DNA from 3 places in the Pseudomonas sp. FW215-R2 genome. Region 1 is predicted to be linked to each of the others. Evidence: riboswitches for the same ligand, from Rfam matches in the RefSeq annotation. Region 1 holds a riboswitch; each other region holds the start of a gene.
What was found. A riboswitch is a leader RNA that binds a small molecule or an ion and turns the genes downstream of it on or off. The one in region 1 is predicted to bind cobalamin.

Region 1 (3,274 bases):
TGATTGCCGGTCGCACGGTCCACTTCCCAGATTGCCGCGCGGCCTTCTTCCTGATCCAGGCCGTTTTCGCCGACGTTACTGTTCGAGCCGACTGTGACGTACAGCTTGCTGCCGTCCTTACTGGCGATGACGTTCTTGGTCCAGTGATGGTTGAGCGGGCCGCCCGGCAGATCCACGACCTTGATCGGCTGGTTCTTGATCTCGGTTACGCCGGGTTCGTAGTGAAAGCGCAGCAAGCGGTCGGTGTCGGCGACGTACAGATCGTTGCCGACCAGGGTCATACCGAACGGAGAATTCAGATTTTGTAGAAATACCGTGCGGGTTTCGGCCACGCCATCGTGATCAGCGTCGCGCAACAGGGTGATGCGATTCGGGCTGGGAACCCCGGCGCCAGCGCGGCCCATGATTTTCTTCGTCACCCAGCCACGTATCCCGTTGCCATCGTCCGGTTTCGGCGGAGCATTGGTTTCCGCCACCAGCACATCGCCATTGGGCAGCACGTAGAGCCAGCGCGGGTGATCGAGGTTTTCGGCGAATGCAGCCACTTGGGTGCCTGCGGCTGGCGTTGGTTTCGCACCCGCCGGCCAGCCGATCGCCGGGGCGATGTTCACCGTCGGGATCAGGGTCTTGTTCGGTTCGGGCAGTTTGGGGGACGGGCCGGTGCCGTCCGAGACTTGCAGGCTGGAGGATTCACCACAGGCGGTGAGCCCTCCGGCGAGTGCGATGACGAAAACGAGGTGGGGCTTGCGCATTACTGATCTTCCCTATGAATGCATTCCTAATCATAGAGAAGTACACAAGCCCGATGGTTCAACCGCTCAGCCGCGCGCCTCCTTGAACAGCACGGCAATGCCGGGGTGATAGTTGCCAGCCTCGCTGCGCAATTTGCGATAGGCATAGGGGAAATACCAGGCGACGGCGCAGGTGTGTTCCTTTTGCAGGTCGTCGACCATGTCCTGCAGTTCCTCGGGGCTGGCGCTGTGCTGGGCTTTCTGTGGGGCGACGAACAGGCAGCCGAGCTTGAGATCGCTGGCGTAGCTGATGCGCTTGGCGTCGCTGGTGATATCGGTCAGGGCCTGGGTCAGATTCAGGCTGTTGACGCGTGGCCAGCGTTGCGTCGCCTGGATGTAGGCGCGATCTTCGGCGCCGGCCAGGAACAGGTCGGCGCGGGCATTGCGCTCGCCTTCCTCGTTCTGCTTGCGGGTGGCGGTGTCGCGCAGGGTGACGAGTTCGGCCATCCACGCGGCGGCGGACAACAGGCCGAGGTTGGCCTTTTCGTCATGCCAGTACGGCGTGTCGTTGTCGCCGCGCACGGCGTTGTAGCGGTCGATACAGTCAAACCAGCGTTCCAGCACCGGGCGCAGGAATTCCAGCCGCGGATTGCTGATGATCATGCCTTGCATGGTGCTCTCCCTTGTTATTGTGATGTGCTCTCTGCATTCAAAAAGCATGGCTCTTTGATATCACTGCTGACAGTGTGGCACAAGATTGGCGTCAGATAATTGATCGACGGCAGTTATTCGCTTTCAGGGGGCCTCTTCATTTGACGCTCCACCCCCAACCCTCTAACCTTCGCGGCTTGTTTCAGGTGCTCTGTGACCGCTGTCGACAGAGTGAAACAGGGAAGCCGGTGAGGATTGTCTTCAAGCGAAGAACCATCACGATCCCGGCGCTGCCCCCGCAACGGTAAATGAGTAAAAGCTGCGTCCGATGCCACTGCTGCAAAGCGGGAAGGCGCGCAGCCAGGCCAAGGCCGCTCATGAGCCCGGAGACCGGCCTGATCCATCCAGCGGCATCACGGTGGGCGATGCCAGGCTTGTTGCCGTCTATTCTTGTGCCTGCCCGCCGTTATCCAGCCTCAACGGAGAGCTCCCCCATGACTGATTCCCCCGAACGCGACGAGCGCCACCTGGCGCGCATGCAGCGCAAAAAAGCCGTGATCGACGAGCGCATCGCCAATTCGCCAGACGAATGCGGCCTGGTGCTGGTGCTGACCGGCAATGGCAAAGGCAAAAGCAGCTCGGCGTTCGGCATGCTCGCCCGCGCCATGGGCCACGGCATGCAGTGCGGCGTGGTGCAGTTCATCAAGGGCCGCAACAGCACCGGGGAGGAGCTGTTCTTCCGCCGCTTCCCCGAGCAGGTACGCTTTCATGTGATGGGCGAAGGTTTCACCTGGGAAACCCAGGATCGCCAGCGCGACATCGCCGCTGCCGAAGCTGCATGGGAAGTGTCCCGCGAACTGCTGCGTGATCCGTCGATCGGTCTGGTGGTGCTCGATGAGCTGAACATCGCTCTCAAGCACGGTTACCTCGATCTGGATCAGGTGCTCAGCGATCTGCAGGCCCGTCCGCCGATGCAGCATGTGATCGTCACCGGCCGCGCTGCCAAGCCGGAAATGATCGAGATGGGCGACACCGTCACCGAAATGGGCATGATCAAACACGCCTTCCAGGCCGGTATCAAAGCGCAGAAAGGCGTCGAACTTTGAATCAACCACGTCACTGCCCGGCGGTATTGATCGCCGCGCCGGCCTCCGGCCAGGGCAAGACCACCGTCACCGCCGCGCTGGCCCGTCTGCACCGCAATCAGGGGCGCAAGGTTCGCGTATTCAAATGCGGCCCGGACTTTCTCGACCCGATGATCCTCGAGCGCGCCAGCGGTGCGCCGGTCTATCAACTGGACATGTGGATGGTCGGCGAGCAGGAAAGTCGACGTCTGTTGTGGGAAGCCGCCGCTGAAGCCGATCTGATCCTGATCGAAGGCGTGATGGGCTTGTTCGACGGCACACCGTCGAGCGCCGACCTGGCGCGGCATTTCGGCGTGCCGGTGCTCGGCGTGATTGATGGCACGGCCATGGCTCAGACGTTCGGCGCGCTGGCTCTGGGTCTGGCGCGCTATCAGCCGGACTTGCCGTTCGCCGGCGTGCTGGCCAACCGCGTCGGCACCGTGCGCCATGCGCAGTTGCTCGAAGGCAGCCTTACTGAAGGTTTGCGCTGGTACGGCGCGTTGTCCCGGGAAACCGGGATCGAACTGCCAAGTCGCCATCTCGGTCTGGTGCAGGCCAGCGAACTCAATGACCTCGATGTGCGCCTCGACGCCGCCGCCGAAGCGCTGGCCAGCACTTGCGAGGTAGCGCTGCCACCGGCTGTCGAATTCGCCGCACCGGAAAGCGTGAAGACCGAAAGGCTGCTCGACGGCGTGCGGATTGCCGTCGCCCGTGACGAGGCGTTTGCCTTCACCTATGGCGCCAGTCTCGATCTGTTGCGGGCGATGG
Region 2 (3,274 bases), on a different contig from region 1:
TTAGGGTTCCGCCCTTACGGCGGGTCACTTTTGGCAAACGCCCCAAAAGTAACCAAAAGGTCTCTACCCTGACGTACGGCCCCTCGCTGAGGCTCGGGGTTCCTTCGCTCCGGGATTGATCCGGGGGCATCGCCTACGGTTTGCTTCGCTGCACCTCCTCTCGATGTGTTTGGCTTCGCCAAACGGTCGCTGCGCTCCCACCCCGAATCAATCCCTCCACTCAGCCTGCCGACGGGCCCTGCGATCAAAAGCGGTACTCGAGCTAACGCTCATCGTGTTGAGTAGTGAGGGGCGGGTGTTCGGCTTTGGTTTTGTGGTGGGTTTACCCCTCACCCCAGCCCTCTCCCCGAGGAGAGGGAGCCGATTGGTGTGCTTTTCAAAGCCTGAGTTCAACGCGGTATTGCACGTCGGCGTAGCTCTGCCAAACAACTCGGTCAGTCCCCTCTCCCTCTGGGAGAGGGCTAGGGTGAGGGGCTCTAGATGTGGCTCTTGATGTGGCTTTTGATTTTTTGCCCCTTCGGCAGGCCGAGCGGAGGTGTTCATCAGGGGGTAGGCGCGCAGCGCCGTGCGGCGAAGCCGCATACATCGAGAGGAGGTGCAGCGAAGCAAACCGTAGGCGATGCCCCCTGATGGACACCGTAGCGAGGGAACACTGAGCCTCAGCGAAGTGCCGTACGCTGGGGTCCAGCCTTTTTGGTTACTTTTTCGGCGTTTGGAAAAAGTGACCCGCCGTAAGGGCGGAACCCTAGGAAGCCGTTACCGCAGCAACGGATATGCTCACAAATCCCAAAACCAAAAAACAACGCCCATTGACCCATCACGAACCCATGCGTAGCCTTGCGCTTTCGAGGTTCTTCGGCCCACGCCGAAGCTAAGAAGGGAACGCGGTCCAAGCCGCGGCTGCCCCCGCAACTGTGAACGGTGCTGTTCGCTGCCACGCCACTGCCAGCTCAATCCAGAGCCAGCGGGAAGGCGCAGCGAATACCGGGCCAAGGCCCGAACACCGTCAGCCAGGAGACCTGCCTCGTCACAGATTCTCACTTTCAACCGGGCGGGGTGATCCGGTGGCGAACTCTCCAGGCACGCACCCGTGTTGCCGGTCTCGTCCCGTATGCCCGCCACCTTGCCAAAGGGCATCCGATGAAAACACTGGCCAAACTCCCCGTCACCATCGTCACCGGCTTCCTCGGCTCGGGCAAAACCACCTTGCTGCGGCACATGCTCGACAACGCTCAGGGCCGCCGTATCGCGGTGATCGTCAACGAGTTTGGCGAGCTGGGCATCGACGGTGAAATCCTCAAGCAGTGCACCATCGGCTGCACCGAAGAAGAAGCCACCGGCCGCGTCTACGAACTGGCCAACGGCTGCCTGTGCTGCACGGTTCAGGAAGAGTTCTTCCCGGTGATGCGCGAACTGGTGGCCCGTCGCGGTGACCTCGACCACATCCTCATCGAAACTTCGGGCCTGGCTCTGCCAAAACCGCTGGTGCAAGCCTTCCAGTGGCCGGAAATCCGCAGCGCCTGCACCGTTGACGCGGTGATCACCGTGGTCGACAGCCCGGCCGTGGCCGCCGGCACCTTCGCCGCGTTCCCGGATCAGGTCGATGCCCAGCGCAAACTCGACCCGAACCTGGATCACGAATCGCCGCTGCACGAACTGTTCGCCGACCAACTGGCCAGCGCCGACCTGGTAATCCTCAACAAGGCCGACCAGACCAGCCCTGAAGATTTGGCGCGCGTACGCCTGGAAGTCGCCGAAGAGCTGCCGCCAGCGGTGAAAATCATCGAAGCCAGCAACGGCCGTCTGCCGCTGGACGTGCTGATTGGTCTGGGTGCCGGTTCCGAAGAGCACATCGACAGCCGCCACAGCCATCACGATCACCACCACGGTGAAGGCGATGACGATCATGACGACCACGATCACGATGCTTTCGATTCAATCTCCATCGAACTGCCGCAAGCCGACGAAAGCCTGTTGCTCGATGCGCTGACGCAACTGGTGGTTCAGCACGGTATCCTGCGGGTCAAAGGCTTCGCGGCGATCCCGAACAAGCCGATGCGCCTGCTGATCCAGGGCGTGGGCACGCGTTTCGACAAGCATTTCGACCGTCAATGGGGCGCCGATGAGGCACGTGTGACGCGTCTGGTGTTGATCGGCCAGGAACTGGACGCGGCCAAGCTCGAAGCGCAATTGCGCGCCGCGCTCAGCGTTTAAGCCATGCACCTGCTCAGGACCCAGCCCGGCGGTTTCGTGTCGGATGACAACATTGCCGACCTTGGACAAACCCCCGCCGAGCTGGTGATCCTGTGCAGCGGCGACTCCAGCCTCGCACTGCTCGCCGAAGCCGCGCAGCAGCTGCCCGAAGATTACCCGAGCGTGCGGCTGGCCAACCCGATGCAGGTGCAGAACCATGCGTCGGTCGACCTCTACGTTGACGAAGTGCTGCGCCACGCCAAGGTCATTCTGATTTCGCTGCATGGCGGCATCGCTTATTGGCGTTATGGCGTCGAGCGGCTGGTCGAGTTGTCCGAGCGTGGCGTGCAGGTGATTCTGGTGCCGGGCGATGACCGTCCCGACCCGGAGCTCAGCGACTTGAGCACCGTGGGCGCCGAGGATCGTGATCGGCTCTGGCAGTTCCTGCGTCAGGGCGGCATGGGCAATGCGCTGGATTTCTTCCGCTGTCTGGCCAATCGCTGGCTGGCGCGGGATTACGTGTGGGGCGAGCCGCAAACGCTGCCGCGCACGGCGATTTACCACCCAAACAAAAACACCGCCGCACTGAGCGACTGGCAAACCGATTGGCTGCCCGGTCAACCGGTCGCGGCGGTGTTGTTTTATCGCTCGCATTTGCAAGCGGCCAACACGGCGTTTATCGACGTGTTCTGCCAACGGTTGCAGGCTGCCGGACTCAATCCGCTGCCGATCGCCGTTGCCAGTTTGAAAGAGCCCGGTTGCCTGTCGGTGGTCGAGGACTGGCTGGATGAGGTCGAGGCTGGGGTGATTTTGAACACCACCGGTTTCGCCCAGTCCAGCCCGGAAGCGCCACATCTGCGGCCGTTCCGTCGCAACATTCCGGTGATCCAGGCGATCTGCGCCCAAGACAACGAGCCAGGTTGGCGTGACAGCGAGCAGGGCCTCGGCCCTCGGGATCTGGCGATGCACATCGCCTTGCCGGAGCTGGACGGCCGGATCATCAGCCGACCGATCAGCTTCAAGGATCTGGCGTGGCGCAGCGAGCGCAGTCAGTCCGATGTCGTGTGTTATCGGGCGCAGC
Region 3 (3,274 bases), on a different contig from region 1:
ATTTGTCGGAGTACACCAGCGGGCAATACACCTTCGATGCGATCTACCGTACCGATGTGCCACCGGGCCCGGCGGCGCGGTGGTTGATCGAGCGGTTTGTACAACAAGGCAAGGCGCACGTGACGGCTGTCTGAAGCGCCCGCGAAACCAATTGATATTTCACTGAAAAAAGAGCACGACATGGAGTTATCTTTGATCAAAGAAATGTTCGAGTATTCGGCTTACGCCATTCTCGGAATTCTGGGTCTGTTTATTTGTTTTTGCGGGTTGTTCGTTTGGCAAAGCCGTTTATTGCCAAGCCGGCTGAATGACATTGGTTGGAAAAGAGTTGATTACGCCTGGATCATCGCGGGCTCGATGGGCCTCATATTTCAATTTATCCAGGTTGGCCTGGACTCAAAGCTTTCAAACCTGAGAGTGGAAGAAACCTTTGGTCAGCTTTCTGCCCAGTCCCTGAATATCGCAGCAGACGAGTTAAGCGATGCCAGAATCTGCTTGCCAATTTCAGTGAAAAAAGACGACGTACTGGAGCGCGAATCAGCCCAGCAGCTCGCTAGCGCCTGTGATCTGTTTCAAAAAATTCGTCCTGTAAACCGCGTGGACACTAAAGTAGACAGAAACGTTTTCATGAATTACGACAGCGTTTTTCCAGAGGCTGAAAGATTTTCCGATCCGCTGATCGTTGAACAAGTGAAGCGCTTCAAACGGGCCTACGCCGATTACGAGGAACAGGCTCAGGCATTACACAAAACGCAATACGCTGCCTACGTCTACGAACGGTACCTGAAACTCCTTCAATTAATGGCAACACCTCTTCTGGTGGTCGCGGTTGCCCTCAGATTGGCCAAGGTGAAGGGTGAAATTCGATTAAAAACCCACCCTATGGAAAATAAACCGGACAACTCCATCTCCCCGCAAGCGCTGGCCAATGCGGTAAAGGGACTGGCAACTTCGGCCCAAGTGGACGACCTGGTCGTCAGGCTCAATAAACTCGAAAGTTCAAACCGGCTCAAACTGAACATTATCTTCATAATGATGTTTGTACTCGGCGCGGGGATTATCTCGGTGTTTATGCTCTCGAACGTTCACTAGAACCAGAACTTCAGTGATTCAATTATCAGGGTTCGCCGCAATCTCGCGCCTGCGTCGCAGGAGCTTTACATCCTTCAACGAAGTTGACGAGCGGTCATCCGAATGTTCAGATGCCGCCCTGTTTCAGGTGTCCCATGCCGCCGTGCATGGGGTGAAACGGGAAACCGGTACGTTCTTTTCGAACAAGTCCGGTGCTGCCCCCGCAACGGTAGGCGCGTGATGCTTTCGACACACCACTGTGGCCAGACGGCCATGGGAAGGTGAAAGCGTCCATACGCGCAAGCCCGGAGACCGGCCTGAAATTCTGTTTGGCAAAATCCTGCGGTGGGCGGGCATGGGCCGGTGTCGGCGTGTGCGCGATGCCTTCTCCTGCATGCTCTTCTGCGAAGATCCTTTCGAGAAGACAATGATTCGACCTTTTAACACTCCGGCTCCATCCCTATTGCTTGGCTGTCTGTTCAGCCCCCTGTTGCTGGCGGACGACGCGCCGCTCGAACTCACTCAGCAAATCGTTTCCGCGCCGTCCGTGGAGTCCACGACCGTGGCCGACATGGCGCAATTCGGCAGCAAGGTCGAGATCGTCACCCGCGAGCAGATCGAACGTGCCGGCCCCAGCGCCGATGTCACCCGCGTCATGCAGATGTTCATTCCCGGCCTGTACGTCGCGCCGAAAAATGGCCCGTTCGACTACGGCACCTATTCCCTGCTGGGCGGGCGCAACGATGACACGCTGATCCTGCTCGACGGCGTGCGCCTGAACAATCGCTTGTATGGCGGCCTGTACCTGGACACCCTGCCGGCCAACGCCATCGAACGCATCGAAGTGCTCAAGGGTGGGCAGAGCCTGCTGTTCGGCACTCAGGCCGTGTCCGGCGTGATCAACATCGTGACTCGCAGCCCGCAGAGCCGCAAAACCTCCGGCGAAGTGAACATGGGCGTGGATACCTTCGGTGGCACCACCGAGGATGCGCGGGTCGAGAACATCTTCACCAACGGTTTCGGCGACCTGGGCTTGCTGGCCTACGTCAGTCATAACGTCTCGGACGGCTATCAGCCGTTTCGCAATCGCGACATCAAGAACGACAGCGAAAAGAAGCGCGCCTACGAAGTCACCACCTTCGGCGGCAAGGCGATTCAGTCCTTTGGCGACGATGCGCGGATGGAATTGTTCTACCAATACGCCGACGCCAACCTCGACTTCGCCCGGCCGGTCGACAACCACAAGACCACCAACGACCGCGTCCAGCAGATCGCCACGGCGACCTTCGAACAGAACATCAACGAGCGCCTGAGCTACTTCGTCAAAGGCCACATCAACGACTGGGACACCCGCTACACGCGCATCAACAACACCGCCAATGGCGGCACCAGAACCATCAACCACAACGACTACTGGGGCTTCACCGACTGGGGCGTGCAGGCCGAAGGCAAAGCCGAATTGCCCGGCGGCCATGTGCTGGTGTTCGGTATGGACAACCAGTGGTTCAAGGGCCAGGACGATGTGCTGATCATCGACAATGACAAGGCTGAAGCCCACGCGCTGTACACCCAGTTGCGCCCGCAGATCGACGCTCTGCCCGACTGGCACCCGAGCATCGGCATTCGTCACGAAGCCATGAGCGGCGGCGACAGCGCCACGGTCGGCATGCTCACTTCGCTGTATGACCTCAATGAACACTGGGCACTGCGCGGCCAGTACGGCACTGCCTACAAACTGCCGAACGCCGAGCAGTTGTTCGTCAACGAACCGGGCGACGAGTTGGGCAACCGCAACCTGAAACCGGAGAAAAGTCGCAACGCCGAACTCGGCCTCGACTACAAAGGCTTGCTGCTCGATCGCGAATTCAGCGCCAGCGTCACCCTGTTCAAACGCAAGATCGACGACTTGATCACCCTCGACGATATCCAGTGGGTCAACGGCCAGGGACAGATCCAGATGCGCGGTTTCGAGGCGGACGCGAAACTGGCGCTCAACGATCAATGGAGCCTGCAAGCGGACATGACCCGCAACCTCACCGAGTCCCGAGCGGGAGTGACGATCAACGACGTACCGAGCTTCTTCGCCCGATCGCGCGTCGGTTACGAGTCGGTTGACCGGATGTGGGGCGCCGGGGGTGCGATCCGCTATATCCGCGATGTCATCAGCTCGAAACAGGTCGAGTACGGCCATTACTCCGTGGTG

Region 2: another riboswitch for cobalamin. It lies ahead of cobW (cobalamin biosynthesis protein CobW); the one in region 1 lies ahead of cobO (cob(I)yrinic acid a,c-diamide adenosyltransferase).
Region 3: another riboswitch for cobalamin. It lies ahead of AC3WRD_RS17900 (TonB-dependent receptor plug domain-containing protein); the one in region 1 lies ahead of cobO (cob(I)yrinic acid a,c-diamide adenosyltransferase).

What each region holds. Positions count from the first base shown of each region.
Region 1 is NZ_JBYTBO010000005.1:318,266-321,539, forward strand. Features, by position in the region: gene AC3WRD_RS09960 (PQQ-dependent sugar dehydrogenase) at 1-752, opposite strand, end outside; gene AC3WRD_RS09965 (hypothetical protein) at 819-1,403, opposite strand; cobalamin riboswitch at 1,570-1,795, shown strand; gene cobO (cob(I)yrinic acid a,c-diamide adenosyltransferase) at 1,877-2,488, shown strand; gene AC3WRD_RS09975 (cobyrinic acid a,c-diamide synthase CobB) at 2,485-3,274, shown strand, end outside.
Region 2 is NZ_JBYTBO010000018.1:22,601-25,874, reverse strand. Features, by position in the region: cobalamin riboswitch at 832-1,041, shown strand; gene cobW (cobalamin biosynthesis protein CobW) at 1,141-2,214, shown strand; gene cobN (cobaltochelatase subunit CobN) at 2,218-3,274, shown strand, end outside.
Region 3 is NZ_JBYTBO010000012.1:95,026-98,299, reverse strand. Features, by position in the region: gene AC3WRD_RS17910 (LysR family transcriptional regulator) at 1-134, shown strand, start outside; gene AC3WRD_RS17905 (hypothetical protein) at 181-1,092, shown strand; cobalamin riboswitch at 1,201-1,406, shown strand; gene AC3WRD_RS17900 (TonB-dependent receptor plug domain-containing protein) at 1,499-3,274, shown strand, end outside.